One region of the Acidipropionibacterium virtanenii genome, then DNA from elsewhere that is predicted to be linked to it. Evidence: riboswitches for the same ligand, from Rfam matches in the RefSeq annotation. Region 1 holds a riboswitch; each other region holds the start of a gene.

Region 1 (5,538 bases):
TTGAGGAAGGCCTTCACCCGGCCCGCGTAGCCGGCGTCGGAGGTCAGCCGCTCCGGGTTCGCGATGATCACCAGTTCGGAGTAGCCGGGCAGCCCCAGCTCGGTGGCGGGAAGCACGGTCACAGGGATCTTCCCGGCCAGTTCGATTCCCTCGATGTTGCGGAATGCGCCGTATACGGCGTGGGCCTTGCCGGTGAGCAGCGCCTGATCAAGGCTCTGCTGAACATTCGGCATGGTGATCGTGGCAGGGTCGACGTGGGCCTTGCGGGCGATGTACTCGACACTCGGCTTCTGAGAGGCGAGACCGGAGAGGGCCACCGTCTTCCCCGCCAGATCTGCAGCACTGGTGATGCCGGAGTCCTTCCGGGCGATGAGCGAGGTGAGGCAGGTGGGGATCAGGGCCGCCACCGAGACCACCCGCAGGCCCTGCGCGACAGCGATGAGGGTGTCGGGCTCGTAGGAGACCGCGAGGTCGGCCCGGCCCAGGGAGACCTGCTTCGCGGCGTCGGCGGTGTTGGCCGGATTGTGGATCGCGACGTCGACCCCGGCCTTGCTGAAAGCGCCGGTGTGCTGGGCGGTGTAGATGGTGACGTGGTCGGGATTCGGATTCCAGTCCAGCAGGAGGTTCACCGCGCGACTCCGGGTGCTGGTCCGCGCGTCGGCCTTCCGGCCGCAGCCCGCCAGGGCCAGGGCGGCGCCGACCGCGGCCAGGCCGAGCCGACGTCGGCTGATGGCTGTGTGCTGAGGGGAGCGGGTCATGAGTGTCCTTCCGTGACATTCCAGGGGCAGGCGAGTCGCTCGATCAGGGTCACGGCGCCCAGCAGCAGGCCGGACATGGCGGTGAGGACGATCACCTGGGCGAAGACGAGGTCGGTGGCCAGGCGCGGGATGGCCTGGAGCATGAGATAGCCGATGCCGTTGGTGGATCCGGTGTACTCGGCGAAGACCGCGGCCACCGGGGCGAATGTCACCGCGACCCTCAGGCCGGCGAATCCGCGGGGTGCGGCCGCGGGGATCCGCACCCGCCACAGCAGCGCCGAACGCCCGGCGTGGAGGGTCCGCATGGTGTCGATCAGGCGATGGTCGACGTCGTGGATCCCTGCCATCAGGTTCAGTGCCACCGGGAAGAAGCACAGCAGGGCGACGACGATCACCTTCGGTGACATCCCGTACCCCAGGGCGATGGTGAGCAGCGGTCCGATGACGACGGTCGGGATCGCCTGGGAGGCGATCAGCAGTGGGGTGAGCGCCCGTCCGATGACGGCGAGGTATCCCGAGGCGACGGCCATCCCCACCGCCACCGCAGTTCCCAGGCCGATGCCTGCCAGAGTCTCGGCCCCGGTGAGCCAGGTCGCCGAGGCCAGGACGTCTCCCCAGTTGTCCACCAGGGCCGTCACCACCGCCTGCGGCGAGGGGATCACATAGGCCGGGACGGCACCACCGGCGGTCACGGCGATCCAGCCGGCCAGCAGCAGCGCCACGGTCGCTGCCGGAGGCAGGACGCGGGCCGCGACCCTGCTCATGCCGCCTGCCTGACCCGGCCCAGCGCCCCGAGGATCGCCGTGCGCGATGCGCCGAACTCCGGGTCGGCCAGGATCTCCTCGTGAGGGCGGTCGTCGTCGAACCAGCCGGGCCACGACCCGGTGCAGCAGCCCGGCCGCCCGGCCAGCAGCACCACCCGCCGCGACAGCAGCAGGGCCTCCTCGACGTCGTGGGTGACCATCACAAGGGTCGTACTGGCACCGGTGACGGCGTCGCGCAGCCATTTCTGTCCCTCGGCGCGGGTGATGGCGTCCAGGGCGCCCAGCGGCTCGTCGGCCAGCAGCACCGGCTTGCCGGCCAGCAGTGCCCGGGCCAGGGAGGCGCGCTGGCGCATCCCTCCCGACAGGGCGTCCGGCCGCGCGCCGGCCCACTCGGACAGGCCGAGCTGGGACAGTGCGCCCAGCGCCCGGGAGCGCGCCCGCCGGCGCGGCACCCCCTGGTTGCGCAGGCCGATGGCGACATTGCCGGCCAGGTCGAACCAGGGCAGCAGGAGGTCGTTCTGGGGCATCAGGGCGCAGGCCGCCAGGCGCCCTGCCTCATCAGTGGCGCCGAGCACCTGGACCGTGCCGGTCTGCGGGCAGGCGAGGCCGCCGATGAGTCTCAGCAGGGTCGACTTGCCGCACCCGGAGCGCCCGATGAGGGCGAGATGCTCGAAAGCGGGCACGTCCAGCGTCACGTGCTCGAGGACCGGTGCCGTCGAGCGCCGGTAGCGGTAGCCGGCGTCGCGGATCGAGATCGCCGGGGATTCTGGGTTCATCGGGCGCGCCGGCGCATCATGACATCCCTCCGCTCATACGAATGAGTTCAGGTTCGACGGGTCTCATCTCAGCCCCGTGCGGGGCACCCCGTGTCTTCAGCAGGGACTCTATCCGCACGCGCCGCGGTCACCGCACGAGGGTCGCGCTACGAACCTGCGGGCAGTCGCAGAACGTCCGCTGTGGGCAGGTCTAGGCTCGCAGGGTGATGCCGTCGTCGGGTGCCGAGCCCCTGATCCATGTTCGAGACCTGGAGAAGGTGTTCACCCGCCCGGTGGAGCCGATGGGCCGGTTCAGGTCGCTGCGGCGGCTGTTCTCGAGGGAGAAGACGTCGACGGTCGCGGTCCACGACGTGTCCTTCGACATCGCCGCCGGGGAGTTGGTGGGCTACCTGGGCGCCAACGGGGCGGGCAAGTCCACCACCATCAAGATGCTCACCGGCATCCTGGTGCCGACTTCCGGGACCGTCCGGGTGGCCGGCCGGGTGCCCTGGCGCGACCGCCGCGCCAACGCGGCCCGCATCGGCGCGGTCTTCGGCCAGCGCAGCCAGCTGTGGTACGACCTGCCGCTGCGCGACTCCTTCGAGCTGGTCCGCGACCTCTACGGCGTCACTCAGCCCGAATACGACCAGCGCCTGGCGATGTTCACCGAACTGCTCGACATGGCCGGATTCCTCGACACCCCGGTGCGGTTCCTGTCCCTGGGTCAGCGGATGCGAGGAGATCTCACCGCCGCCCTGCTGCACTCCCCCGACGTCGTCTACCTCGACGAACCCACCGTCGGCCTGGATGTCGTGGCCAAACGCCGCATCCGCGAATTCATCGCCGAGATCAACACCCGCCTGGGCACCACCGTCATCCTCACCACCCACGACATGGACGACGTCGAGGCCCTGTGCCGGCGCATCATCATGATCGACGCCGGCACCGTCCTGTTCGACGGCACCCCCGAGGCGCTGCGGCACCGCTACGTCCACCAGCGCACCCTCACCGTCACCCCGGCCGCGGGCACCGATCCCGCCGCCATCCGGGTCGACGGGGCCACCAGCACCGTGACCGAGGGCAAGACCGTCCTGACCCACGACCCGGCGGTGATCAGCACTCCCGATCTCATCGCCGCGGTCACCGCTAGCTGGCCGGTCACCGACCTGACCGTCACCGAGGCCAGCCTCACCGATGTCGTCGCCCGCATGTACGCTGAGGCCCCACGATGAGCCCTTACCACCCGATGAGCCCCCGCGCTGTTCTCGGCAGCGCCCGGATGGCGGTCAGGACGTCATGGGCCTACCGCATCGATCTGGCCAGCGGCATCGCCGGGCTCCTGATCCAGGTCTGGCTGCTCAAGGTGGTGTGGACCACGGTCTACGGCAACTCCACCACGGTGCGCGGCATCGACCGAACCCAGGCCGTCTCCTACGCCGTGCTGGCCGCCTGCATCCAGACCGCCCTGATGCCCTGGCAGTTCTCCGGCCTCAACGCCCGGGTGCGCACCGGCCAGATCGGCATCGACATGACCCGGCCGCTGGGGCTGATCGGCCAGGTCCTGGCCCAGAACGCCGGCACCCTGGCCGGACGCCTTCCGATCACCGCGATCGGCATCGCCTGGGCCGTCGTGATCGGCGCGCTGGCCCTGCCACCGCAGGTGGGCACACTCGGACTGTGGATCCTCTCGACCCTGCTGGGGGTCGCCATCAGCCTGATCCTCAACCTGCTGGTCTCGATGGCCAGCTTCTGGTCATTGGAGATCGGCGGCTACATGATGGTCTACCGGCTCGGCTCCGGGCTGGCCTCCGGCGCCCTCATCCCACTGTGGTTCATGCCCGGACCGCTGGCCACGATCCTGGACTGGCTGCCCTTCCGGGCCCAGATGTTCACCCCCCTGTCGATCTACTTCGGCACCGCCACCGGTGCCGACGCATGGGCCGCGATCGGCGTCCAGGCCGCCTGGATCCTCATCCTGGCCGGGCTTCTGGCCCTGGTGTGGCACCGCGCCGAGCACAAGGTGGTGGTCCTCGGTGGCTGAGACCACGCTCCCCGGCACCCTGCGCGCCTGGTGGATCCTCGAGAAGGCCTCCCTGCGCGCCCAGGGGCAGTACCGCTCCAATCTGTTCGTCGGATTCCTCGGCGGGCTGACCTACCAGGGCATCCAGGTCGCCTTCATGGCCCTGCTGCTGGCCGGCTTCGGGGTCATCGACGGCTGGGGAATCGACCGGATCGGACTGATGGTCGGCATCCGGCTGGCCGCCCACGCCGTCTACGTGATGCCCTTCGGCAGCCTGCTCAACACCTCCCAGCTGGTCCACGACGGCGAGTTCGACCTGCTGCTGCTCAAGCCCGTCAACCAGTTCACCCAGATCATCACCCGCCGCTTCAACATCCTCACCCTCGGCGACGCCCTCCTCGGCCTGGCCGCGGTGATCGCCTTCGCCCCACAGGCCCCCGTGGACTGGACCTGGTGGCGACTGCTCTACCTGCTCGCCGCGATCCTCGGCGGAGGACTGGTCGAGACATCCATCCAGATCGCCATCGCCTCCCTGGCCTTCCGCGCCACCGTCGTCAACTCCCTGCAGACCCTGGCCGACACCGTCGTCACCACCTTCGGCATCTACCCGCTGTCGATCTTCGGGCCGGCGGGCCTGATCGGCCTGTGCTTCATCTTCCCCCTCGGACTGATCGCCTACCTGCCCGCCGCCGCCCTCATGAACGCCGCCGTCCCCCTGCCCGGATGGCTCGTCTGGGCCTCCCCGGCCGGGGGCTGGATCCTCTTCCCCGCCGCCCTGGCCCTGTTCACCCGCATGTCCCGCCGCTACGTCAGCCCCGGAGCCTGAGCACCCGCATCCACCGGCCGTCGGACACGGCATCCACCTCTCAGCCCTGGGGAATGAGAACCGTGTAGAAGAAGTAGAACAGCCCGCACAGCCCGGCCAGCACCACCACGAAGGCGATCGGGGCGACGATCCGCTGGATCTTCTTGGCCCGGGTCGACGGCACCCCTGCCGGCCCCCATTCGCCGACCTTGGGCTGGACGCGCACCGGGGTGCGCCCGTTGAGGTTCAGGTCGGTGAAGATGCCCACGTCGGCCATGGTAGCCGCCGAAGTCCCGGAGGCTCAGTCGGACAGCTGCTCGTCGGCCAGTTCGGCGGCCCGGGCCACCTGGGAGCACTGGCGGGAGGCTGCCGACTGCGACCATCCGGCCAGCCCGCAGGCCGGTGTGAGGATGCCCTGGTCGGCGACCAGGGCCGG
Region 2 (5,538 bases), 940 kb from region 1:
GCCCACGCCGCCCAGCGCCCGGTAGTTGCCCAGCGACCAGTCCTCGCCGACGTGCAGGGACCGTTCCAGGAGAGTGAGGATCGGCGTCAGCAGGAGCAGCAGCGCCACCAGGACGGTGAGGACGGCGGGCCCCAGGTCGCGGCGGGGGCGGAATCGCAGCAGTCTCGGCGTCGCGCCGCCGAGGCTGCGCTGCATCCGATGCTGGGCGCGCCCCGACAGGTACAGGCACAGGGCCACCACCAGCAGCTGGACGATCGCCAGGGAGGAGGCGGCCGGAAGGTCGAGGAACTCGACGGTCTGCAGGTAGATCTCGGTCTCCAGGGTGGAGTACTTCGTCCCTCCCATCACCAGCACCACGCCGAAGGCCGAGGCGCAGAACAGGAACACCACCGAGGCCGCCGAGGCGATGGCCGGGCCCAGCGCCGGCAGGGTCACGGTGCGGAACACCCGGGCCGGCGAGGCACCCAGGGCGGAGGCCGCCTCGCCGCGTCGCGGGTCCAGCTGCGACCACGTGGATCCGACGGTGCGCACCACCACCGAGTAGTTGAAGAACACCAGGGCCGCGGTGATCGCCTGCCAGGAGCCGTCCAGGCCGAGGAATCCCAGCCGGCCGGTGTCGGCCAGCAGGGTGCGGAAGGCGACGCCGACCACCACCGTCGGCAGCACGAAGGGCACCGACACCAGTCCGCGGGCGAGGGTGCGCCCGGGCCAGCGCACCCGGTAGAGCAGGTGGGCTCCGGGGACGCCGAGCAGCAGGCACAGGGCGGTGCCCAGGGCGGCCTGGCCGAGGGTGAAGCGGATGATGCGCCAGGTGCGCGGGGCGGCGAAGGTCGACGCCATCACCGACCAGGTGGGATCGCCGGCCTCGTCGACGAACCCCTTGGCGATGAGGTTGGTGGCGGGGGCGGCGAAGAAGACCGCCAGGAATCCCAGGGTCACTGCCCCGGCGAGCACCCAGCAGGCGCGCCACAGCCGCGTCCCGGCGCGACCCGAGCGGGGCCGGGCACCGGGATGCGGCCGTGAAGGAGCTGCTGTCGCCGCCATCCGATTCAGCCCTGGACGGTGGCCGTCCACTCCTTGACCCAGGTGTTGCGGTTCTTGGCCAGGGTCTTCGGGTCGACGGTGTAGGGCTTCGGGGACAGCGGGGCGAACTTGGTCCACTCGGTCGGCAGCTTCACCGAGGAGTCGATGGGGTACATGTACATCTGGCCGGGGATGTCGGCCTGGGCCTCCTTGGAGAGCAGGAAGTCGATGAAGGCCCTGGCCCCGGCGGTGTTCTTCGCCCCCTTGATGACGCCGGCGTACTCGGTCTGGCGGAAGCAGGTGCCCAGCAGCGCCGAGGTGGACGACGTCTTGCCGTCCTTGGAGACGGTGAAGGCCGGGGAGGTGGAGTAGGACAGCACCAGCGGGTACTTGCCCTTGCCCTCGCCGCCGGAGAAGTCGACGTTGTAGGCGTCCTCCCAGCCCTTGTCCACCTTGAGGCCGTTGCTCTTGAGCCTGGACCAGTAGCCCTTCCAGCCGGACTCGCCCTTGGCGCCGACGGTGGCGGCCAGGAAGGACATGCCCGGGGAGGAGGTGGCGGGGCTGGGGACGACAAGGAGGTTCTTGTAGGCGGGCTTGGCGAGGTCGTCGAGGGTGGTGGGCCTGGCGAGCTTCTTCTGCGCGAACCAGGCGTCGTCGGCGTTGATGCACACGTCGCCCTGGTCGACGGGGGTGAGGTTGTTGCTGGTGGACTTCGCGGCGGAGGTGGCCGAGGAGGGCAGGGCCTTGGAGGTGTAGGGGTCCACGACGCCGGCGTCGACGGCGCGGCTGGAGAAGGTGTTGTCGATGCCGAAGACGACGTCGCCCAGCGGGGAGTTCTTGGTGAGGACGAGCTGGTTGACGACGGCGCCGGCGTCGCCCTGGGCGACGAACTTCGGCGTGTAGCCGGTCTTCTTGGTGAACTCGGCGACGACGTTCTTGCTCATGGCCCACGAGTCGTGGGTGATGATCGTGACCTCTTTGGAGGGGGTTTGCGACGACTGGCCGGACTGGGAGCCCGTCTGACCGCACCCAGCCAGGGCGAGAGTGGTGAGCAGCGCCAGGGCGATACGGCCCCTGCGGTGGTGGAACATGGATCCTCCTGTTTCAAGGAGGGGCTGGGCTCGGCGGCCCGGAGAGGTGCTCGACTCCCTACGCCGGTTCTGTCCTCGCATTCCGAGGCCCGGATCAGGTTCGAGGGTCTGCCCGTTGGGCACTCTCAGCGATTTCTCGCTCCCCTGTCGACCCGCCCGACCATACCAGTGATCCTGTCGAGGATCTCGTACAGTGAATGGCCGTGCCCCTCACGCTCGCGGCCGGCAGCCCGGACCTCCTCGACGCCCTGACCGCCCGCATCCTCGCCGATGCGCACGGCTCGCGGCCGGTGGTGATCCTCGACGGCGGCTCCGGATCGGGCAAGACGACCCTGGCGAACCGGCTGGTCGCAGCGCTGGAGGCGGCATCCGGGAGCGCCTGGCAGCTGGTCCACGACGACTTCTACCCCGGCTGGGCAGGGTTGTCGGCAGCCTGGACGGTGATTCCGGGCGAGATCCTCGCGGCACACGATCCCGGATACCGAATGTGGGACTGGAAGGCCGGCGCTCCCGGCGAGCGGCGTTCCCTCGACCCGCACCGGCCGATCCTGGTGGAGGCCTGCGGCGCGCTGACCCCGGCGTCAGCAGCACTGGCCACCACCACGATCTGGATTCAGGCCGACGCGGCCGTCCGGAAACAGCGGGCCCTGGCCCGTGACGGGGACATGTTCGAGCCGTGGTGGGCGCTGTGGGCGGTGCAGGAGGAGCTGCACCGGCTCCGTCACCGGCCCGGGCACCTCGCCGACGTGCGGATCGTCTGCGAGGAACTGTCGAGTTGATGCTGAATGACGGACATCAACTCGACAGTTCCTCGCAGCCCTGAGCCGGGAACGGGCTTGAGCAGACCAGATTCTCAGCCCGCGACTGTCGTGAACGCGTACTTCAGCACGATCGCCAGGACCATGACCACGGCCAGGGTCCCGAGCGCCCACCAGGTGAGGGACCGCTTCCCCCGCTGCACCCGCTTGGCGTCCTCGAAGAAGACGACCCCGCAGACCGCACCGATCGCGAACCCTCCGACGTGGGCCTGCCAGGCGATGTCGGGGATGAAGAAGACCAGCGCCACGTTGAGCGCCAGCACCATCCACAGCGATCTGGTCGATCCGCCGAGACGCCGCTGCACCACCAGCAGGGTGCCGAACAGGCCGAAGATGGCCCCCGATGCCCCGACCACCCCGTCGTACCAGCCGGGGACCAGTGCGCCGCCGGTCTGCGACCCGGTCGCCATGACCACGAACAGGGCTCCCCCGGCCAGCGCCGAGAGCAGGTAGCTGGCGAGGTACCGTCCTCGTCCGAGGAACCGCTCCAGAGCCCGGCCGAGTGACCACAGCGCGAACATGTTGAACCCGATGTGGGTGATGTTCGTCGAATGGGCGAATGCGGAGGTGAGGAACCGCCACGGCTCGGCCTTCCCGGCGGCGGCGCTCAGTGCGATGTCGTTGACGAAGTCCGGGATGGCCAGCTCACCGAGCCAGACCACCACGCAGATGCCGATGAGGGTCCAGGTGACGACCGGGATGTATCCGTCCCGCCTGGCCATTCAGCGCCTGCCCTTCAGGGCGGTGGCGATGGCGGCGTCAATGGTGGGGTCGGCGAACTCGAAGCCGATCTTCGCCAGCAGGTCGCCGCGCACCCGCTGGCCGGTGAGCAGGGCCTCCTCCACCAGCTGGGTCCCGAAGACGAGTTTGGCCGCCGGCGTCGGCAGCGGCATGAAGTGCGGCCGCCGCAGGGCGCTGGCGTAGGCGTCGATGAAGTCCGAATTGGGCACCGGTTCGGGGGCGACGAGGTTGATCGGGCCCTGGACCCGGTCGTCGGTGAGGGCGGCGATCATCGCGGACACGTGGTCGCGCAGGCTGATCCAGGACAGGTACTGCCGGCCCGATCCCATCCGCCCGCCGAGTCCGAGCCTCACCAGGGGCCGCTGCTTGGCCAGGAACCCTCCCATGGGGGCGATCACCTGGCCGGTGCGCAGGGTCACGGTGCGCACGTCCTCGGGCGCCTCATGGGCGACCGTCTCCCAGCGCAGGCAGACCTCGGCGAGGAATCCCTCCCCGGCGTCGTCGTCCTCGCTCACCCACTCGTCGCCGCGGGGGCCGTAGTAGCCGACCGCGGAGCCGTTGAGGAAGACCTTGCAGCGCTCGGAGCTCTCCAGGGCGCGGGTGACGATCCGTGTCGTGTCGACCCGGGAGGTGACGATGCGGTACTTGCGCTCCTCGGTCCACCGGCCCCCGGCGATGGGTTCGCCGGCGAGGTTGATCACGGCGTCGACGTCGTCGAGGAAGGGCGGGGCGATGGAGAGAGTGTCGAGATCCCAGCGGCGGTCGGAGGGCTGGATGGGCTCGTGGCGGGTGAGGGTGACGACGTCGTGGCCCTGCCTGCGCAGCTCCTGGACAAGAGCGGTCCCGAGCAGTCCGGCGAAACCTCCGATGGCGATGCGCATGGGGTCAGTCTATGGAGGCGTCCATGGGCCGCGCCGAGCCCCGGCCTCAGACGCGGGATCCTCGGGAGTATGCGCGGAACAGAAGGGCGCAGACGGTGGCGCAGGCCGCGCATGCGGCGGGCAGCAGCAGCGAGTCCCCCAGGCCGCGGGCCAGGTCGTGGCGGGCGGCGACGCGGGCGTCCATCATCATCGCGATGAGCGCGGAGCCGAGTACCGAACCGACCTGACGGACGGCGTTGTACACCCCGGACCCGGCCCCGGCGTCGTCGGGACGCAGGTCGTGGGTGCAGGTCAGGGAGATGGGCGACCACATGTGGGCGGCCCCGATGCCCATCACTCCCGCCAGGATGCAGAACACCCAGAAGGCGGTGGTGCTGTTCATGGTGAGGGCCCAGCCGAGGTTGGCCAGCGCCGTGAGTCCGGTGCCGACCATGGCGATCCGTCCGGAGCGGAACCGGTTGAGATGTTTTCCGACCAGCGGCGAGAGCACCCCGGAGAACAGGGCGGTGGGCACCAGGACCAGGGCCGCCATCGTCGGCGAGAGGCCGCGGGCCTGCTGGAGGTAGACGGCGGTGGGCAGGCTCATCGCGGTGACCGTCATGCCGACGAAGAAGATCGCGAGGTTCGCCAGGGTGAAGTTCCAATTGCGGAACAGGCCGAGTGGAAGGAGCGGGTCGGAGGTCTCGGCCCCCTTGGTACGGCCGCCCCGGGTTCTGGACCATCGGGTCTGGGAGATCACGAAGGCGCCCATGATCAGGACGCCGAGCCCGATGAGCAGGGGCACCGAGAGGATGCCGGAGATCGTGCCCCAGTCGAACCGCTCGCCCTCCTGGATACCGAAGACCAGCAGCGCCATGGCGATGCCCGAGAGCGCAACGCCCACCCAGTCGAGGCTGCGGGAGCGGCGCTCCAGCTCGGGAACGGCCACCCATGCGCGCCACATGCCGAAGATGCCGACCGGGACGTTGACGAAGAACACCCATT
Region 3 (5,538 bases), 1.6 Mb from region 1:
GCAGCAGGATCTGCTTCACGAGCACCCCCTCGGCGCTGAAGCACAGCACCCGGCCCTGCTCGTACATGGCGACGTAGAGGTTGCCGTCGGCGTCCACCGAGCAGGAGTCGGGGCCCTCCAGGCCGGAGAAGGTGAACGGGACCGACGTGCCGTAGGGCGGTATCGAGACCCGGTCGTCCTCGAGCTGGATCCAGTGCAGCCGGTTGGCGGCCATCTCGGTGACCCACAGCCTGTGCTCGTCGGGGGACAGGGCCAGGCCGTTGGGGGTCGCCAGATGGGGCACCACCGGGGTGATCGAGGAGAGGTCGGCCGGCACGTGGTAGATGCCGCCGGTGGGGTTGAAGACCGGTCCTGTGAAGTCGGAGAAGTAGAACCCGCCGTCGGAGTCGAAGACCATGTCGTCGGGGACGAATCCCTTGTCAGGGGCGATGATGGTCTCCTGGTGGGAGCCGTCGGGAGCCATCGCGATGATCGAGCCGTTGTCACGCATATTGGCCAGGCAGCACAGGAAGAGCCGCCCGTCCCGGTGGATCTTGAGGGCCGAGGGGTTCTGCCCGGTCAGGGTGGTGACGACCGACAGCTCCTTGGCCGGGAGCGCCAGCCTGTACACGTTGCCCTCGAAGACGTCGACGAAGTAGAGGTCGCCGGAACGGTCGAAGCACAGCCCCTCGAGCTGCTTCGGGTCTGGGGAGACCTGGAACCAGGATTCGGCCACCTCCGCGGGGACGGTCCGCTCGTGATCGGGGATTCCCGCGAGTTCCTTCACTGACATGTTCGACGCTCCTCGGTTTCACAGGCCGCCCACGGCGGCGGCACCGGATGCCAGCCTATTCGACGGGCCGATGCGCATATCACTCGCTGGAGGCCCGATTCCGGACAGGAGGTTTCGATCCGCGCCCTCCAGCTAGCAAAATGCGCACGCCATCGTCTCAGCGAACCTCCGGGAACGCCGCCACCACCCGCCGGACCACCGCTGCCGGGTCCTCGACGCCCATGATCGCCCGCACCAGCGCGAGCCCGGCCACCCCGGTTGCGGCCAGATTCTCGGCGTCGGAGGGCCTGACATCGCCGATCGCCACCATCGGCAGCTCGGTGGCGGCGACCAGCGGCGGGTAGCCGTCCAGACCCAGGGGGGTACGTCCCGAGTTCTTCGTGGGGGTGGGCCGGAAGGGGCCGCAGCCGATGTAGTCGAGCTTGTCGGCCAGCTTCTGGGCGCCCTGAACGAGCTCCATGGTGCCGGTGGTCATCCCGATGATCGCTTCGGGGCCCAGCATCGCCCGTGCCGCCGCCACTGGCAGGTCGTCCCAGCCCAGGTGCACCCCGGCCACCGGGGCGCCGGCGTACCGGGCGGCGAAGGCCACGTCGGCGCGGTCGTCGACGATCACCCGGGTGGCCGGGGCGACGTCGCGGACGGCCTCGGCGACGGCGGTGAGCAGTTCGAGCAGCTCTGCCGTGCCGGCCTCCTTGCACCGCACTTGGATCATCCCGGCTCCGGCTGCGGCGGCTGCGGCAGCGGTCTCGACAGTGTGCCGGTCGTGACCGGAGGTCACCAGGTAGCACCGAAGGTCGAGTTCGTCCGCGCTTGTCATACGTGTATCCCCTTGTCATCGTTCAGTGTCTGGTCGGCGCCGTGCGGCAGGTCGGGCGTCATGAGAGGGCCCCGGTGGTGCGCAGGGCCTGGTCGAAGAATTCGGCCTCGTGGCGGCAGGCGATGAGGTAGGCCCTGGCCGCGGCGGCCCGCTCGGCGGGCGAGGCGTCGGTCATGGCCCTCTCGGCGTGCCCGATGGCGATCCAGGTCGCGGCGGTGAAGGCGTCGTCGGAGTAGGTCTGCAGCCAGGCGGCGTAGGGATGGTCGTCGGCGACTCCGGGCATCGCGGCCCCCACCTCGGCGTACAGCCAGTAGCAGGGCAGCACGGTCGCCACGCCGACGGTGTGGCCGTCCAGGACTGTCCTGGCCACCAGGAAGTCGACGTAGGCGCTGGTCACCGGGCTGGGGGCGCAGGACCGCCCGGACAGCCAGCCGCGGTGCAGCTCGGCCTCGACGAGATGGCAGGTGGCGGCCCCTCCCGCCCAGTCGGCGACCTCGGCCGGATCGGTGGAGCCGGCCGCCACCGCGGCGAGGGCCCGCGCGTAGCCGGCGAGGTACCGGGCGTCCTGGGCCAGGTAGAAGGTGAAGGCATGCTCCGGCAGGGTGCCGTCGACCAGCGCCGTCACGAAACCGCCGCCGTGGATGCTGCGGGCCAGGTCGCTGCCGGCCCTCCACAGGGCCCGGGTCCACGGTCCGGCCGCGGGGATGGACGCCGGCGCCGGTTCGGTGCCGGGCGCCAGCTGGTCGGGGGCCTCGAGTCGCGGCGCCACGGCGTCGTCGGCCAGCCAGGGTGCGGGTGAGGCCGCGACTGCCAGACGCCGTGCCCGGTGGCCGTGGTCGACGGGGCCGTGACCCCTGCCGACGTGCAGCGCGGCGCCGTGCTCGATGGCCTCGTGGAGCCAGTCGGTGGTCCATCTCAGGGCCCGCACGGGGGTGTCACCGGCTCCTAGTCGGGTGGCCAGGGCCGAGGAGAGCGAGCATCCGGTGCCGTGCGTGCTGGTGGTCTCGACGCGGCTGCTGGGCGCCTCGGCGAGGACTCCGTCGGGGCCGACCCACAGGTTGGTGGTGAGCCGGGAGTCGAGATGGCCGGTCTTGACGATGACGGCGACCCCGGTCCGGGCGGCCCACTCCCGGGCCTGCGCGACGGCGGCGTCCTGGTCGGCGGCGGGCTCGGCGCCGGCCAGCACGGCGAGTTCGGGGATGTTGGGGGTGACGACAGTGGCCCGCCGACAGAAGCGGCGCATGGCCTCCTCGGCGTCGGGCTGCAGCAGCCGGTCGCCGCTGGTGGCGACCATGACGGGGTCGACGACGAGCACCGGGGGCCGGTGGGCGTCCAGCCAGGATTCAACCGTCGCGATGATCCCGGCGGTGCCGAGCATGCCGGTCTTGACGGCGTCGACCACGACGTCGTCGGAGACCGATTCCAGCTGCGCGGCGAGGAAATCGACCGGCGGGGTGTGGATGGCGCGCACCCCGGTGGTGTTCTGGGCCACCAGGCAGGTGACGACCGTCATGCCATAGCCGCCCGCCGCGGTGATGGACTTCATGTCGGCGGCGGTGCCGGCGCCCCCGGAGGGGTCGGTCCCGGCGATCGACAGGACGCGGGGTACGCGGGCGGCCGGAGGCTCTGTGAGCGGGTGGAGGTGAGAGGTCACCGGGACATCCCTTCGCTAGTCCGAACTAGATCAGGTTCCACGGGTGTGTTCTCAGCGCATCCGATCGCGCACCCCGTGTCCGGGGCTCAGTATGTCACGGAGTATCGGTCGTCGTACTTCCCCCCGTCCGGAAGGCGATAGGCCCTGTTCCTGCTGGTCGCCGGAGCGGTCGCCTCCACCAGGCCCGCCTCCACCAGGCCCCTGACCTGTGGTCGCAGTGCCGGCACGCTGCGCCCGGTGGCCTGTGCCAGTTCGCGCATCGTCATCTGGTCCTGACCGCGGAGTGCGTCCAGAATTTCATCCTGCTTGTCGGTGAGTTCCGGGACGGCCCCGCCGGTCTGCACGCCCCGGACCAGGACCACCCGCACCTGGTCGATGGTGGCTTCGAACCGCGGGGCCGGGAGGCCCCGCGCACGCATCGCGGAATCCATCAGGAGGACCCCGGACCCCTGGTTCTCGCTCACCGTGGAGTCCTCGCCCGGCATCGGGACCAAGGTCAGCAGTTTGGCCAGGCTCTCGTTGCGGGACCGTGACACACCATCGGCGATGTTCTCCGCCGTGACGCCTCCCCAGAACCCGCCCGGGCTGGTCACCTCGACCCGATCGGTGTAGATGTCCACTCCGACCTGCTGTCCACGGGCCTGGACGCTGTAGTCCCGATGGGTGAGAGCGTTCGTAATGGCCTCACGGAGAACCTCCACCGGGATCTCCGGGACATCACGGCCCGAGACCCCGTCCACGACATGAACCGTGCGGAGATTCGAGAGGACGGCGGCCACGGCGTCCTTGACCATCAGGGGGACGGGCCCCTCGCAGATGCGGCGGTCGACGAATCTCACCGCGGCTCCCGGATCTGATTTCCGGATGTCGGGGTGGGTGGTCACGTCGATGAAGAGCTGCGGGTAGAACTGCTGAGGGTATTGACCAGCGGAGAGCATCCCGGCCAGCAGAGGCCGATCCTTCTTGTCCGTGAGGTTCAGCCTGACCCTCACCTCATGTTCGGACTCGGCACCCGAGACCGCCCGTGAGCCGAGTCTCCTCAGGCGTTCGATCAGCGTCTGAATGAGATCCTCGTCCAGATCGTCGACCGTCGCCCCGTCCACGACCTCCCGATCGGTCCCCAGCATCTCGGTGCGATGACTCAGCAGGTAGATCTCGTATGCACTGAGCCGGACGTTCTTGTCGTCCCACCTTCGGTACGAACCTTTGCTGATTCCCTGATCCGTGACGAAGCACGGCCCCGGGGCGTCCGGCATCGGATCCACCCTCAGGTTCACCACCGGGGCCCCGTCCACGGTCATACGGTTCAGGATGTTGGGCGGTACCGGCGTGACTTTCGATCTCTCTCCAGGCTTCTCGATGAGTCCGGAGGCCACGGCGTCGATCGTCCTCTGGGCGTCGAAACCTGGAGCGGGCTCGAACTCGTGACGTTCATCAAGACCGAGCAGAATGTCTCCTCCATCGGTGTTGGCGAAGGCACTCACCGTGGCCCAGACATCTCTCGGCACCCCACCGACAGCACTCTTGGCCTCCACCGTCGCGTCATCGCTGCGCTGCCTGCGCAGGCGGTTGACGGTCTCAAGAATCTCCATCTCTTCCATGGCGGCACCTCAGGTCTCTCAGTGATGGCCTCAGTTTATACACTGAGAGCCTCAGTTCCTAGACTGATGGGGACACTTTCGTCAGTGAGGGCGTCACTTTCGTCACTGAGAGCGTCAGTCAGTCGAGTGAGGGCTCAGTGACGATGAAGGGCTCAGCACCCTGGCTGCCAGCCCGAGGAAGAGGCGGGTCACCGGGCCGATGCCGAAGGCGTAGACGAAGGTCGCGATGAACAGGCGGCCGCCCAGGGCCCAGCCGGCGGCCATCACCACCACCTCGATCCCCGACCGCAGCAGCGCCACCGGTTTCCCCGTGCGCGCCACCAGGCCCGTCATGAGGCCGTCGCGGGGACCGGGCCCCAAGGCCGGCGAAATGTACAGCACGGTGGCGAAGCCGTTGAGGACCACCGCCCCCAGGACCATCGTCAGGTCGGCCCACAGGGGGCCGGGCCGGCGCACCACGGAGGTGGTGGCGTCGATCACCACGCCGACGACCACGGCGTTGGCCACGGTGCCCGGCCCGATCCGCTGGCGCAGCGGGATCCACAGCAGCAGCACGAGCACCGACAGCCCGATCGCCGCCTGGCCGGTGCTCAGCGGGGTGTGCGCCGCGATGCCCTGGTGGAGCACGTCCCAGGGCATGTTGCCCAGCCCGGAGACGATCATCAGGCCCGAGGAGACGCCGAACAGCACCAGG
Region 4 (5,538 bases), 1.6 Mb from region 1:
CGTCGCCGAATTCGCCCTGGGGATGTGGGGCTGAACAATGCGGGACCGTCGGGGCGCGGTCCTGGTTGGACCGTCTTCGGAGGCTTCCCGGCGCCGACTGCTGGAGACTGTGCAGAAAGTGGGGGCGTCATTTCCCTCGCTTCCTGCACACTCTCTGGGTGGGCCTGGTCGCAGGGCCGCATATCGTGGAGGGCGACGTCACCCCGACGAGCCAGGAGGTTTCGATGCGCACCGTGACGATGGCCGACAGGTCACTGCCCGCCCTGGGACAGGGGACCTGGTACCTGGGCGAGGGAAGGGCTCCCCGCGATGAGGAGATCAAGGCCCTGAGAGCCGGTTTCGACGCCGGCATGACCTTGGTGGACACTGCCGAGATGTACGGGGACGGGGCTGCCGAGACCCTCGTCGGCGAGGCGCTGGGGGATGTACGCGACGAGATCTTCATCGTCGACAAGGTGCTGCCCACCCACGCCTCCCGCGAAGGCATCGCCACGGCCTGCGAGCGGTCCCTGGAGCGGCTGGGCACCGAGCACATCGACCTCTACCTGCTGCACTGGCGCCAGAGCGAGGTGCGCCTGGACGAGATGATCGAGGGGATGGACGATCTGATGCGCAACGGCTCCATCGGCGCCTGGGGCGTCTCCAACCTCGACCCCGACGACATGACGGACCTCCTCGCGGAGACCGGCGGGCCGGGATGCGCCACCGACCAGGTGCTCTACAATCTCACCCGACGCGGGCCGGAGGTCGACCTTTTCGGTCTGCTGGGTGAGCACGGGATTCCTGTGATGGCCTACTCCCCGATCGAGCAGGCCCGGTTACTGGCACCGGGCGAGGGGCACGACGCCCTTGTCCGGGTCGCAGCCGGTCACGACGCCAGCCCGGCGCAGGTGGCGCTGGCCTGGACCATCCGTTCCGGCGACGTCCTGGCGATCCCGAGGACCGGCTCACCGGCCCACGCCAAGGAGAACGCCATGGCCGGTGATCTCACCCTCTCCGACGAGGACCTGGCCGCCCTGGACGCCGCCTTCCCGGTGCCCCCGGAGCCCGTGCCGCTGGAGATCCTCTGAGACGGACATCGCTACTTCGCTCGGCCCCAACACGGTAGATCCATGAGCCTGGTGGTCGTCAACGGTGGGACGCTCCACTCAGGATCTCGCGATTGTCATCATGCTGAGCCTCTTCTCTCCAGATGGCGGCCGCGGCCCCAGGGTCAGCTGACCACCTGGTAGCTCACACTGGCCACACCGGCGCCAGTGCTGGCGATCTGGGAGAAGGCGCCGGTGGACAGGTCGAGGCAGCGGCCGGACACGTAGGGTCCGCGGTCGTTGATCCGCACGACGACGGACTTGCCGTTGGCCTGATTGGTCACCTTGAGCTTGGTGCCGAACTTGTAGGTCTTGTGGGCCGCGGTCATGGCCGAGGAGTCGAAGGACTCGCCGGACGCGGTCTGGGAACCCTCGCCGTAGAAGGAGGCCTGGCAGGAGCCGCCGCCACCGGTGCTCGAGGAGCCCGACGAGTAGGTGGACTCCGCCGAACGACGGGGCGTGTAGTTCTTGCTCTCGCTGGAGGAACTCGAGCTGGAGCCGGCCGAGTGACGCGGGGTGTAGCTGTTGCTCGACTGACCACTGCTCGAATGGCCACTGCCCGCCTGGCCGCCGCTCGCGGAGGTGGCGGAGTGGCTGAGGTACTGGCTGTAGATGTAGCCCACCTGGCCGTGGTAGCGGACCTTCGTCCAGCCGTTCTGCGAGGGTTCGAGCTGGGTGGTGTAGTGGCCGGTGCGCAGCAGCCCGATGCGTGAGTGATCGGTGCCCGCACCGGAGCGGACGTTGACATCGGTGGTCGCCCAGACGTGCGTACGGGTCTGCGAGACCTTCGAGGGGCTCGCGGCGTGCTGGGCCTTGGGGGCCTGGGCGGCGTGGGAGACCTGGGCCGGAGCCTTGGGCTGGGAGACGGGTGCGGCGTGTGCCTGCTGGGCTACTGAGCCCATGACGGCGATACCGGCGGCGGCGCCGAGGGCGGCGACACGTCGGAACGACTTCGCGGAGTTCGTGGTGTTGGTGCTTGCCATCTGCGGTTTCCTTCCGAACGGTGGGCCGCGTCGCGACCCGCTGCCCCCGACAGTAAGAGCATGCTGAGAAATTCTCAAGCTACTGTCAGAATCTCAGGAGGGATAACGCGGTCGACGGCGTCGGCAACCACGGTCGACAGTCGAGGCGTCCGCCGCGTCAGACCAGCCCGGCGAGCGTCCCCGCCAACTCCTGCGGCACGTCCTCCTGCAGATTGTGGCCCGACTCCAGGGTGACGATCCGTGACGCCGGCCGCACGGCGTTCAGCCGCTCGAGCTGCGCGGGGGCCAGGACGCCGTTGCTGGCGGCGATGACGTCGAAGCCGGCGGGCAGTGACGTCAGGCGCTCCCAGCCGGCCGCGCCGTCACCCAGTGTCGAGACCAGGTCGTCGATGCCCAACTGGGCGACGTGATGCTTCCATTGAACGGTGCCGTCGGCCAGCACCCGCGTGTTGTGGATCACCCCGCGGCGCACCGCGGCCTCGGACCTCCCGCCGAACCCCAGGGCCATCGCCGACGCCACGATCTCGTCGCGGGAGGCGAAGACCGTCGGCCCGCCGACCATGGCCCGCAGCCGTTCCATGAACGCCCCACCCTGGCCGGTCTCCACCAGGCCGGGCAGCGAGTCCAGAGCGATGACATGGGCGACGTCGCGGCGCCCGGCGGCCAGCTCGATCGCCGTCAGCCCGCCCAGGGAGTGCCCCACCAGAGTCAGCGGTCCGGCCAGCACGCCGTGCTCCAGCAATTCGTCGAGGAAGGAGTTCAGCGCGTGCGCCAGCGTGGCGGGGGAGTAGTCGCGGTCCTGTCGCCAGGCCGACTCGCCGTGGCCGGGCAGATCCACCGCCACCACGTCGACGCCGTCCCGCCGTGCCGACCAGTGCAGCAGGGTCATGTCCCAGGTGTGGGCGTTGAGCGCCATCCCGTGCAGCAGCACCACCCGCGCCGGATGATCCCCCCAGACCAGGGCCGAGACGGCGTCACCCACGCGGGTGACGGGCGGTGCTATCAGGCCGAGTTCGGCAGCTGCCTGGTCGATGAGCGCGAACTCATCCTCGGAGGAGGGGCTGCCGGACGGGCGGATGTCGGACGGGGACATGCGGCAATTATGGGTGGCGATCCCAACCGCTATCAGTTCCCGCCCAGCCCACCGGCACCATCCCCACCTGTTCCCGGCGCCCGAGGGTGCGTATAGTTCGAGACCTACGGGAGCCCCACAGCGGGGCTGAGAGGGCGCAAGCCGACCGTCACACCTGATGCGGGTCATGCCGCCGGAGGAAAGGAGCGATGCGCGATCATGCTGACAGTCAACGGCGAGAGCTACCAGTCACGCCCGGGAGAGACCGTCCTGGACCTGGTGGCCGCACGCATCGGCAGAAACCTCGGCCCCGACGGCCGCCCCACCGACGGCGGCCGGCTCGGCGTCGCGGTGGCCATCGACAAAGCCGTCGTACCGCGCAGCCGATGGCAGGCCACCGCACTGGCTCCCGGACAGAACGTCGACATCGTCACCGCCGTACAGGGCGGCTGACCTCACCTCGAAGAGACACACATGACTGACACATCACTGACTGACACCGGACTGACCATCGACGGCGTCACGCTGAGCTCCCGGCTCATCATGGGCACCGGCCACGCCGCCGATCACGACATCCTCGCCCGGACCATCGAGGCCGCCGGCTCCACCCTGGCCACCGTGGCCATGCGCAAACTCAAGCCCGGCGAGGGAGACGAGTTGTTCCCGATGCTGGAGCGACTCGGGCAGCGCTTCCTGCCCAACACCGCCGGCTGCAGCACCGCCGCCGACGCGGTGCTCACCGCCGAACTGGCCCGCGAGGCCCTGGAGACGGACTGGATCAAGTTGGAGGTGGTGGTCGGCGACGGCACCATCCTGCCCGACGCCCCCGAACTCCTCGACGCCACGAAGACCCTTGTCGGCAAGGGGTTCAAGGTCTTCGCCTATACCAACGACGATCCGGTCCTGGCCAAGCGCCTGGAGGATCTCGGCGTCGTCGCGGTGATGCCCGGAGGCTCCCCGATCGGCACCGGCCTGGGCATCCTCAACCCCCACAACATCGAGCTCATCACCTCTCGCGCGAATGTCCCGATCGTGCTGGACGCCGGCCAGGGCACCGCCTCGGACGCCTGTCTGGCTATGGAGCTGGGGTGCGACGCCGTGCTCGCCGCCTCCGCCATCAACATGGCCGCCGATCCGGTCGCCATGGCGCAGGCCTTCAGGCTCGGCGTCGAGGCCGGATATCTGGCGCGAGCTGCCGGGCGTATCCCCAGGCGCAGCCTCGCCGTGGCCTCCTCCCCGACAGAGGGCCTGGTCACCGCCTCATGAATCCCCTGGTGAACCCGGGCCCGGCGCTCAGTGGAGCCGAGGCGGTGCGCTACTCGCGGCACCTGTCCCTGCCCGGATTCGGCGACGACGGCCAGCGCCGGCTGCGGGCCGCCAGAGTGCTCGTGGTGGGCGCCGGCGGTCTGGGCGCCCCGGTGCTGCAGTACCTGGTCGCTGCCGGGGTGGGGCGGATCACGGTGATCGACGACGATGTCGTCGAGGCGTCGAATCTGCAGCGCCAGGTGCTCCACCGCGAGGCTGATCTCGGCCGGCCCAAGGCCGAATCGGCCTGCGACGCCGCCCTGCGGCTCGACTCCGCCTCCCGGGTCACCGCGATCGTCGGCCGCCTGGACGCCGACAACGCCCTCGACCTGTTCGCCTCCCACGACCTGGTCGTGGACGGTTCGGACAACTTCGCCACCCGGTACCTGTCCAACGACGCCGCCGAGATCACCGGCACGCCGCTGGTCTGGGGCACCATCTTCCGATTCGAGGGGCAGGTGTCGGTCTTCTGGCCCGGCCAGGGGCCGATGCTGCGCGACCTGTTCCCCGACATCCCCGACGCCGACTCGGTGCCCAACTGCGCCGAGGGAGGCGTGCTCGGGGTGCTGTGCGGCACCATCGGCTCCGCGATGGCCACCGAGGCCGTCAAGGTGCTGTGCGGCATCGGCGAGCCCATGGTGGGCCGTCTGATGATCTACGACGCCCTGGCAGCCGGCTACACCTTCCTGACGCTGGCTGAGGATCCAGACCGGGAGAAGGTCACCGCACTGGCGTCGGACTACGCCTTCTCCTGCGCGGTGGAGACGCCGGTGACCGAGGTGAGCGCCGAGGAGCTGGCCGCCGAGCGCACCGGTTCACAGCGCCCCGCGCCTCTGGTGCTGGACGTCCGGGAGGACTGGGAGCGCGGCATCGTCTCCATCCCCGACGACCACTGGGTGCCGCTGGGGAGGATTCGACAGGACGGCTGGGACGCGGTGGCCGGTGTTCTGGCCGACAGCTCGGGGAACCCCCCCGCAGAGGTGGTCGTCTACTGCAAGGCCGGGGTCCGCTCCGCCGAGGCGGTGCGGCTGCTGACCGCCGGCGCCCCCGCGGGTACTCGGCTGCGCAGCCTGGCCGGAGGGGTGCTGGC

The links. Region 1 has a riboswitch for thiamine pyrophosphate ahead of JS278_RS07900 (ABC transporter ATP-binding protein). Riboswitches for the same ligand answer to the same signal wherever they lie in the genome.
Region 2: another riboswitch for thiamine pyrophosphate. It lies ahead of JS278_RS03440 (thiamine ABC transporter substrate-binding protein); the one in region 1 lies ahead of JS278_RS07900 (ABC transporter ATP-binding protein).
Region 3: another riboswitch for thiamine pyrophosphate. It lies ahead of JS278_RS15070 (bifunctional hydroxymethylpyrimidine kinase/phosphomethylpyrimidine kinase); the one in region 1 lies ahead of JS278_RS07900 (ABC transporter ATP-binding protein).
Region 4: another riboswitch for thiamine pyrophosphate. It lies ahead of thiS (sulfur carrier protein ThiS); the one in region 1 lies ahead of JS278_RS07900 (ABC transporter ATP-binding protein).

The regions. Positions count from the first base shown of each region.
Region 1 is NZ_CP025198.1:1,716,501-1,722,038, reverse strand. Features, by position in the region: gene JS278_RS07910 (ABC transporter substrate-binding protein) at 1-758, opposite strand, end outside; gene JS278_RS07905 (ABC transporter permease) at 755-1,522, opposite strand; gene JS278_RS07900 (ABC transporter ATP-binding protein) at 1,519-2,298, opposite strand; TPP riboswitch at 2,306-2,399, opposite strand; gene JS278_RS07895 (ABC transporter ATP-binding protein) at 2,505-3,509, shown strand; gene JS278_RS07890 (ABC transporter permease) at 3,506-4,318, shown strand; gene JS278_RS07885 (ABC transporter permease) at 4,311-5,123, shown strand; gene JS278_RS07880 (hypothetical protein) at 5,164-5,370, opposite strand; gene JS278_RS07875 (uroporphyrinogen decarboxylase/cobalamine-independent methonine synthase family protein) at 5,404-5,538, opposite strand, start outside.
Region 2 is NZ_CP025198.1:776,220-781,757, reverse strand. Features, by position in the region: gene JS278_RS03445 (ABC transporter permease) at 1-1,044, opposite strand, end outside; gene JS278_RS03440 (thiamine ABC transporter substrate-binding protein) at 1,050-2,114, opposite strand; TPP riboswitch at 2,153-2,270, opposite strand; gene JS278_RS03435 (nucleoside/nucleotide kinase family protein) at 2,312-2,893, shown strand; gene JS278_RS03430 (rhomboid family intramembrane serine protease) at 2,968-3,654, opposite strand; gene JS278_RS03425 (TIGR01777 family oxidoreductase) at 3,655-4,554, opposite strand; gene JS278_RS03420 (DHA2 family efflux MFS transporter permease subunit) at 4,601-5,538, opposite strand, start outside.
Region 3 is NZ_CP025198.1:3,281,966-3,287,503, forward strand. Features, by position in the region: gene JS278_RS15060 (SMP-30/gluconolactonase/LRE family protein) at 1-772, opposite strand, end outside; gene JS278_RS15065 (thiamine phosphate synthase) at 930-1,589, opposite strand; gene JS278_RS15070 (bifunctional hydroxymethylpyrimidine kinase/phosphomethylpyrimidine kinase) at 1,648-3,243, opposite strand; TPP riboswitch at 3,234-3,329, opposite strand; gene JS278_RS15075 (ATP-binding protein) at 3,330-4,844, opposite strand; gene yczE (membrane protein YczE) at 4,959-5,538, opposite strand, start outside.
Region 4 is NZ_CP025198.1:140,410-145,947, forward strand. Features, by position in the region: gene JS278_RS00645 (DUF3100 domain-containing protein) at 1-34, shown strand, start outside; gene JS278_RS00650 (aldo/keto reductase) at 225-1,070, shown strand; gene JS278_RS00655 (septal ring lytic transglycosylase RlpA family protein) at 1,214-2,071, opposite strand; gene JS278_RS00660 (alpha/beta hydrolase) at 2,229-3,164, opposite strand; TPP riboswitch at 3,261-3,362, shown strand; gene thiS (sulfur carrier protein ThiS) at 3,363-3,596, shown strand; gene JS278_RS00670 (thiazole synthase) at 3,618-4,409, shown strand; partial or broken gene JS278_RS00675 (HesA/MoeB/ThiF family protein) at 4,406-5,179, shown strand; gene JS278_RS16635 (rhodanese-like domain-containing protein) at 5,285-5,538, shown strand, end outside.